2 regions of the Pseudomonas svalbardensis genome follow, and region 1 is predicted to be linked to the other one. Evidence: predicted binding sites of a transcription regulator. Region 1 holds the regulator's gene; the other holds the start of a gene.
The links. Region 1 encodes sigma-54, which starts transcription at its own class of promoters, with help from an activator protein. Its sites were predicted from a motif close to ANTGGCATNNANNTTGCTNT; they were not measured.

Region 1 (4,147 bases):
AGCACATCACACTGTATATGCCGGCTGCGTACTTCTTCCAGCAGTTCGGGAAACCGCGACAAGTGACTCGGCAAGTTACGCGCATCGATCGATACGGCAACCAGCGGTTGCGCCAGCTCGGTGTGAATCAACGCGCGTTCGGCCAGTTCCGGCAGCAGGCCGGCGGGCAGGTTGTCGATGCAGTAGTAGCCGTTGTCCTCGAGAACATCGAGTGCGGTACTTTTACCTGAGCCGGAGCGGCCACTGACGATGATCAAGCGCATGATTAATGACCGTTTTGCTCGTCCAGGACAACCTGATACAAGGCTTCATTGCTCGGGGCGCTGCGCAGTTTTTCGCGCACTTCCTTGCGGTCGAGCATGCTGGCGATCTGGCGCAGTAACTCCAGGTGCGCATCGGTAGCGGCTTCCGGGACCAGCAGAACGAACAGCAGGTCAACCGGGGCGCCGTCGATGGCGTCGAAATCGATGGGTGCATCAAGGTGCATCAGGGCACTGATGGGCGAGGTGCAGCCCTTCAGGCGGCAGTGGGGAATGGCGATGCCGTTGCCAAAACCGGTTGAGCCAAGTTTTTCACGGGCAATCAGAGCCTCGAAGACATCTTGCATCTCCAGATCCGGCACTTCTTTGTGGATAAGGTTGGCAATTTGCTCGAGGGCTTTCTTTTTACTGCCGCCCGGCACGTTCACGAGGGAACGGCCGGGGGTCAGGATGCTTTCAAGTCGGATCATGGGTTGGGAGTGTTAACGACCGGTCGCGCCCTGGAGGAGGCTTTGGGTCTTTTCCTTATGCTTTTTGAGTTGTTTATCCAGCTTGTCGGTCAGTGCGTCGATCGCCGCGTACATATCGGTATGCTCCGCGTTTGCGACCACTTCATTGCCGGGAATATGCAGCGTGGCTTCGATTTTCTGCTTGAGCTTTTCGACCGTCATCGTGACTTGCACGTTGGTGATCTTGTCGAAATGCCTCTCTAATCGTTCGAGTTTTTCGCCGATGTAGGTGCGAAGAGGTTCGGTCACTTCCAGTTGGTGTCCACTGATGTTGACTTGCATACAGCTCTCCTTCGTTGCCAGTGCATAAAGCGGCAGGCAGAAATGCCTGCCACTGGAACGCTGTGGCGTGGCTCTACATCAACCGCTTGCGTTCGCTCGAAGGCGCGATCCCGAGGGATTCGCGGTACTTGGCGACGGTGCGGCGAGCCACCTGAATGCCTTGTGCCTCCAGTAAACCAGCGATCTTGCTGTCACTCAACGGCTTTTTCTGATTTTCCGCGGCAACCAGTTTTTTGATGATCGCGCGGATCGCCGTGGACGAGCATTCACCGCCCTCTGAGGTGCTGACGTGGCTCGAGAAAAAGTATTTCAGTTCATATATACCCCGAGGGGTATGCATGAACTTTTGCGTGGTCACCCGAGAAATCGTCGACTCGTGCATGCCCACCGCTTCGGCGATGTCATGCAGGACCAGCGGTTTCATGGCTTCGTCGCCGTATTCAAGAAAACCGCGCTGATGCTCGACGATCTGAGTGGCTACTTTCATCAGGGTTTCGTTGCGGCTTTGCAGGCTCTTGATGAACCAGCGGGCCTCTTGCAACTGATTGCGCATGAAGGTGTTGTCGGCGCTGGTGTCGGCGCGGCGCACGAAACCGGCGTATTGAGCATTGACCCGCAGGCGCGGCACGGATTCCTGGTTCAGTTCCACCAGCCAGCGCTCGTTGTCCTTGCGTACGATCACGTCGGGAACGACGTATTCGGCTTCGCTGGACTCGATTTGCGAGCCTGGGCGCGGGTTGAGGCTCTGGACCAATTCAATCACTTGGCGCAGTTCATCTTCCTTGAGCTTCATGCGACGCATCAGCTGGCTGTAGTCGCGGCTGCCGAGCAGGTCGATGTAATCGGTGACCAGGCGTTTGGCCTCGACCAGCCAAGGCGTCTTGGCGGACAACTGACGCAATTGCAGCAGCAGGCATTCGCCCAGATTACGGGCGCCGATGCCAGCGGGTTCGAATTGCTGGATGCGGTGCAGGACGGCTTCGATTTCGTCCAGTTCGATGTCCAGTTCCGGATCGAAGGCTTCGAGAATCTCCTCGAGAGTTTCGTCCAGGTAACCCTGATTGTTGATGCAGTCGATCAGGGTCACGGCAATCAGGCGATCAGTGTCGGACATCGGTGCCAGGTTCAGTTGCCACAGCAAGTGGCTTTGCAGGCTTTCGCCGGCCGATGTACGGGTGGTGAAATCCCACTCGTCGTCATCGTTACTCGGCAGGCTGCTGGCGCTGGTCTGGTAGACGTCTTCCCACGCGGTGTCGACGGGCAGTTCGTTGGGAATCCGCTCGTTCCAGTCGCCTTCCTCGAGGTTGTCCACCGTCGGAGCGGTTTCCTGGTAGGAGGGTTCCGAAACATCGGCGTTGGGTGGCTGTTCGGCTTTGTCGGCCAAGGGGTCGGCGTTATCGAAGTCGTCGCCTTCTTCCTGGCGTTCGAGCATCGGATTGGACTCCAGGGCCTCCTGGATTTCCTGTTGCAGGTCCAGGGTCGACAATTGGAGCAGGCGGATGGCCTGTTGCAGCTGCGGTGTCATCGTCAGCTGCTGGCCCATTCTCAAGACTAGCGATGGTTTCATGGCAGGGGCTTAACACCTTATTCGCCGGCGCACATGCGCCATCCACTACAGGGCGCCGGAGCGCCAAACATAAGCAAATTATATGCCCGAAACTGCAGCGTTTGCCTAGAGCGCTGTAACAATAAAAAAATGTTGATTTTTTATCGAGACAAGCGCCCGAGCAACCAGCCAGACACCTCAGTGCTTACAGGCGGAACTCATGGCCCAGATACACTTCCTTGACCAGGTCGTTGGCCAGGATGGTGGCAGAGTCACCTTCGGCGATCAGTTGGCCATCGTTGACGATGTAGGCGGTTTCGCAGATATCCAGGGTTTCACGGACGTTGTGGTCAGTGATCAGCACGCCAATGCCCTTGGCCTTGAGGTGATAGATGATCTGTTTGATATCGCCCACCGAAATCGGGTCCACGCCGGCGAATGGTTCGTCGAGCAGGATGAATTTCGGGTTGGTAGCGAGTGCCCGGGCGATTTCCACGCGGCGGCGTTCACCACCGGACAGACTCATCCCGAGGTTGTCGCGGATGTGGCTGATATGGAATTCCTGCAGCAGGCTTTCCAGCTCTTTGCGACGACCGGCCTTGTCGAGTTCCTTGCGGGTCTCGAGGATCGCCATGATGTTGTCGGCTACCGAGAGTTTGCGGAAGATCGAGGCTTCTTGCGGAAGATAGCCGATACCGGCCTTCGCACGACCGTGCATGGGCTGGTGGCTGACATCCAGGTCGTCAATCAGTACGCGGCCCTGGTCGGCCTGTACCAGGCCGACAATCATGTAAAAGCAGGTGGTCTTGCCGGCGCCGTTGGGACCCAGCAGGCCGACGATCTGACCGCTGTCGATCGACAGGCTGACGTCACGCACGACCTGGCGGCTCTTGTAGCTCTTGGCCAGATGCTGAGCTTTCAGAGTTGCCATTACTGGGCCTTTTGCTCGTCGGTTTTCTTCTTCGGCTGGATCACCATGTCGATGCGCGGACGCGACTCGGTGACCTTGTTGCCCGTCGCGCGACCGGCGCTCGCAAGCTTTTTAACCGTGTCGTAGACGATTTTCTCGCCTTGGGTGACGTTGTTGTCCTTGTCGATGACTTTGGCACGATCGATCAATACGACGCGGTTTTGCGAGGCGTGGTACTGGATGGTCACTCCGTAGCCCTGAACCGGCTTGGTGTCGCCAGCCGTCTGCATCTGCTCGAAGTAGGCCAGATTGCCCACCGAAGTCACCACGTCGATGTCGCCGGCCGGGGTGCGGGTGATGGTTACAGTATTGCCTTTAACAATCATCGAGCCCTGGGTAATGATCACGTCACCTTTATAGGTGGCAATACCATTCTTGTCGTCCAGTTGGGCATCGTCGGCCTGGATGCGGATAGGCTGCTCTTGATCGTTCGGCAGAGCCCAGGCGCTCACGCTTCCCAGTGCTGCGCTCAGACCGAGCAAAATAGGGAGGGTTTTAACGAGCCTCATACTGTCCTCTTACGTTCGATAGCAGGTGTATCCTGCTTTCTTTCAAATACGCTTTCATTCCCTTGCCAGTC
Region 2 (4,147 bases), 650 kb from region 1:
CAAAAAAGGCCTCCCGAAGGAAGCCTCTCTTTTGTCACGCCGCTTGCGCAGGCGCTACTGGATCAGCAGCTGTAGTACAGCTCGTATTCCAGTGGGTGTACGAAGGTACGAACCTTGATTTCTTCTTCGCTTTTCAGGGCGATGTAAGCGTCGATGAAGTCGTCGCTGAAAACGCCGCCCTTGGTCAGGAACGCACGACCTTTGTCCAGCTCTTCCAGGGCTTCTTTCAGGCTGCCGCAAACTTGTGGGATCTCTTTCGCCTCTTCAGGCGGCAGGTCATACAGGTTTTTGTCAGCAGCGTCGCCAGGGTGGATCTTGTTCTGGATACCGTCCAGGCCGGCCATTACCAGGGCAGCGAAGGCCAGGTACGGGTTGGCTGCCGGATCCGGGAAGCGAGCCTCGATACGGCGAGCGCGAGGGCTGGACACGTAAGGAATACGGATCGAAGCGGAACGGTTACGAGCCGAGTAGGCCAGCATTACCGGAGCTTCGAAACCTGGGACCAGACGCTTGTAGGAGTTGGTCGACGGGTTGGTGAAGCCGTTCAGCGCCTTGCCGTGCTTGATGATGCCGCCGATGAAGAACAGAGCGGTGTCGGACAGGCCGGCATAGCCTTCGCCAGCGAAGGTGTTCTTGCCATCTTTGGCGATGGACAGGTGAACGTGCATACCCGAACCGTTGTCGCCGTACAGTGGCTTAGGCATGAAGGTCGCGGTGCGGCCGTATGCATCAGCAACGTTGTGTACGCAGTACTTCAGGGTTTGAACTTCGTCAGCCTTGGCCACCAGGGTGTTGAACTTCACACCGATTTCGTTCTGGCCGGCAGTTGCCACTTCGTGGTGGTGAACTTCGATGACCAGGCCCATTTCTTCCATGGCGTTGCACATGGAGGTACGGATTTCGTGGTCGTGGTCGAACGGTGGAACCGGGAAGTAGCCGCCTTTGACGCCTGGACGGTGGCCTTTGTTGCCGCCTTCCACGTCCTGGTCGGACATCCACGAACCTTGTTCGGAGTAGATCTTGAACATCGAGCCGGAGATATCGGACTTGAACTTCACTTGGTCGAAGATGAAGAATTCAGGCTCTGGACCGACAAATACGGTGTCGCCGATACCGGTCGACTTCAGGTATTCCTCGGCACGCTTGGCGATCGCACGTGGGTCACGGTCGTAGCCTTGCATGGTCGAAGGCTCGATCACGTCGCAAACCAGGATCAGGGTTGGCTCTTCGGTGAACGGGTCGAGAACGGCAGTGCTGTCGTCCGGCATCAGGATCATGTCGGAGGCTTCGATGCCTTTCCAGCCAGCGATGGAGGAACCGTCGAACATTTTGCCTTCTTCGAAGAAAGCTTCATCCAGCGCGTCGCGAGCCGGCATGGTCACGTGGTGCTGAGTGCCTTTGGTGTCCGTGAAGCGCAGATCAATCCACTTGACGTCATGATCTTTGATGAGTTGAACCGACTTCGACATAGTGTCCTCCGGGTGGCTTCGGGCTTAGTAGTGGATGCCCTTAGAATGTGGGTGATGCCGGCGCGAATACTCTGCCAAGGCAACCTGCCTCACAAGGGAGCAAATTGCATGCCAGTGCCCCACCATGGGTTTTTTGCCCCAATTTCACGCTTATAAAGGTGCAAGGCGCAGCAAAGCTGGAAATAGCGCCCCGTAATGTAGCGTCAAATCCAACAAATGACCCGTTTTGGTGCGCGCAAAACCTTCTGCACATTAACTGGTTAAACCTTGAGCAATTTCCGCTATAATCCGCGCCCCCCTTTTTCGGCTGGCCCAGCGCGCGCTGTTTTCATGAAACTAATCGTAAAAGTCTTCCCCGAGATCACCATCAAGAGCCGCCCGGTACGGATGCGTTTCATCCGCCAGTTGGCCAAAAACATCCGTACCGTGCTCCGCGACCTGGACCCGGCTGTGGTGGTGAACGGTGTGTGGGACAATCTCGAGCTGGAGACCCGCGTCAGCGAGCCCAAAGCCCTGAAGGACATGACCGAGCGCCTGAGCTGCATGCCGGGCATCGCGCATTTCCTGCAAGTCGATGAATACCCGTTGGGCGACTTCGACGACATCGTCACCAAGTGCAAACAGCACTTCGGTGACGCGTTGGCCGGGAAGATCTTTTCGGTGCGCTGCAAGCGTGCCGGCAAGCATGAATTCAGTTCGATGGACGTCGAGAAATACGTCGGCAGCCAACTGCGTCGTCAGTGCGGCGCCGCCGGAATCTCGCTGAAAACGCCTGCAATCGAAGTTCGCCTCGAAATTCGCGACAAACGGTTGTTCGTGATCCACAGCCAGCACAACAGCATCGGCGGTTATCCGCTGGGTGCCCTGGAACAGACACTTGTGCTGATGTCCGGCGGTTTCGATTCCACTGTTGCTGCTTACCAGATCATGCGCCGTGGGCTGATGAGCCATTTCTGCTTCTTCAATCTGGGCGGACGAGCCCATGAACTGGGCGTTATGGAAGTCGCGCACTTCATCTGGAAGAAGTACGGCAGCTCCCAGCGCGTGTTATTTGTGAGTGTGCCGTTCGAGGAAGTACTGGGAGAAATTCTCGGGAAAGTCGATAACAGTCATATGGGCGTAGTTTTGAAGCGTATGATGTTGCGCGCTGCTTCCCGTATTGCCGATCGGCTGGACATCGATGCGCTGGTCACCGGCGAAGCGATTTCCCAGGTGTCGAGCCAGACGCTGCCGAACCTGTCCGTGATCGACTGCGTGACCGACAAGCTGGTCTTGCGTCCGCTGATCGCCAGTCACAAGCAGGACATCATCGACCTGGCCAACGAAATCGGTACTGCCGACTTCGCCAAGCACATGCCGGAATACTGCGGGGTCATCTCGGTGAACCCCAAGACCCACGCCAAGCGTCCACGCGTGGAGTACGAAGAACAACAGTTCGACATGGCAGTACTTGAGCGTGCGCTCGAGAACGCCAAACTGGTGCCGATCGATCGCGTGATCGACGAATTGGGCCAGGATGTGCAGATCGAAGAAGTCAGCGAAGCGCTGGCTGGTCAGATCGTCATCGACATCCGTCACCCGGATGCCGCTGAAGACGACCCGCTGGGCCTCGTTGGCATTGAGGTACAAACGATGCCGTTTTATGCATTGAACGCTCGTTTCAAGGAACTGGACCCTACTCGCCAGTACCTGCTGTATTGCGACAAAGGCGTGATGAGTCGCCTGCATGCCCACCATTTGCTCAGTGAGGGGCATGCCAATGTGCGCGTTTATCGACCGAGCTAAGTGCCCGGGGCTGTTTGCCTGTGGCCTGCGTCACCGGCCCCCCGACGCCGCCGTCAAGCTGTAACGGCTTTGCCGGACTCTACTGTTAATCGCTGCCAAGACTTGTCAGCACACCGAATCCTCTGATCGAGATACACAAGTGATCGAAAATCTACGCAACATCGCCATCATTGCTCACGTTGACCATGGTAAAACCACCCTGGTAGACAAACTCTTGCGTCAATCCGGCACCCTGGAGCGCAACGAGCTCAACGACGAGCGCGTGATGGACTCCAACGACCAGGAGAAAGAACGCGGTATTACCATTCTGGCGAAAAACACCGCCATCAACTGGAACGGCCACCACATCAACATCGTGGACACCCCGGGCCACGCCGACTTCGGCGGCGAAGTTGAACGCGTAATGTCGATGGTTGACTCCGTTCTGCTGCTGGTTGACGCTCAAGACGGCCCTATGCCGCAAACCCGTTTCGTGACCAAGAAGGCTTTCGAAGCCGGCCTGCGTCCAATCGTGGTCATCAACAAGGTTGACCGTCCAGGCGCGCGTCCGGACTGGGTTCTGGACCAGATCTTCGACCTGTTCGACAACCTCGGTGCTACCGAAGAACAGCTGGACTTCAAAGTTGTCTACGCCTCGGCCCTGAACGGCATTGCCGGTCTGGAACACACCGACATGGCTGAAGACATGACCCCGCTGTACCAGGCGATCATTGACCACGTACCGGCTCCACAAGTTGACCGTGACGGTCCGTTCCAGATGCAAATCTCGGCACTGGACTACAACAGCTTCCTGGGTGTTATCGGCGTTGGCCGTATCGCCCGTGGTCGCGTCAAGCCGAACACTCAAGTTGTGGCTATCGACGCCGACGGCAAGCGCCGTAACGGTCGTATCC

Region 2: the regulator sigma-54 is predicted to act here: its motif matches at 1,566-1,585, upstream of glnA (glutamate--ammonia ligase).

The regions. Positions count from the first base shown of each region.
Region 1 is NZ_CP125619.1:1,008,462-1,012,608, forward strand. It holds gene rapZ (RNase adapter RapZ) at 1-263, opposite strand, end outside; gene ptsN (PTS IIA-like nitrogen regulatory protein PtsN) at 266-730, opposite strand; gene hpf (ribosome hibernation-promoting factor, HPF/YfiA family) at 743-1,051, opposite strand; gene QFX16_RS04370 (RNA polymerase factor sigma-54) at 1,125-2,618, opposite strand; gene lptB (LPS export ABC transporter ATP-binding protein) at 2,803-3,528, opposite strand; gene lptA (lipopolysaccharide transport periplasmic protein LptA) at 3,528-4,076, opposite strand; gene lptC (LPS export ABC transporter periplasmic protein LptC) at 4,063-4,147, opposite strand, start outside.
Region 2 is NZ_CP125619.1:359,948-364,094, forward strand. It holds gene glnA (glutamate--ammonia ligase) at 63-1,469, opposite strand; gene thiI (tRNA uracil 4-sulfurtransferase ThiI) at 1,800-3,254, shown strand; gene typA (translational GTPase TypA) at 3,394-4,147, shown strand, end outside.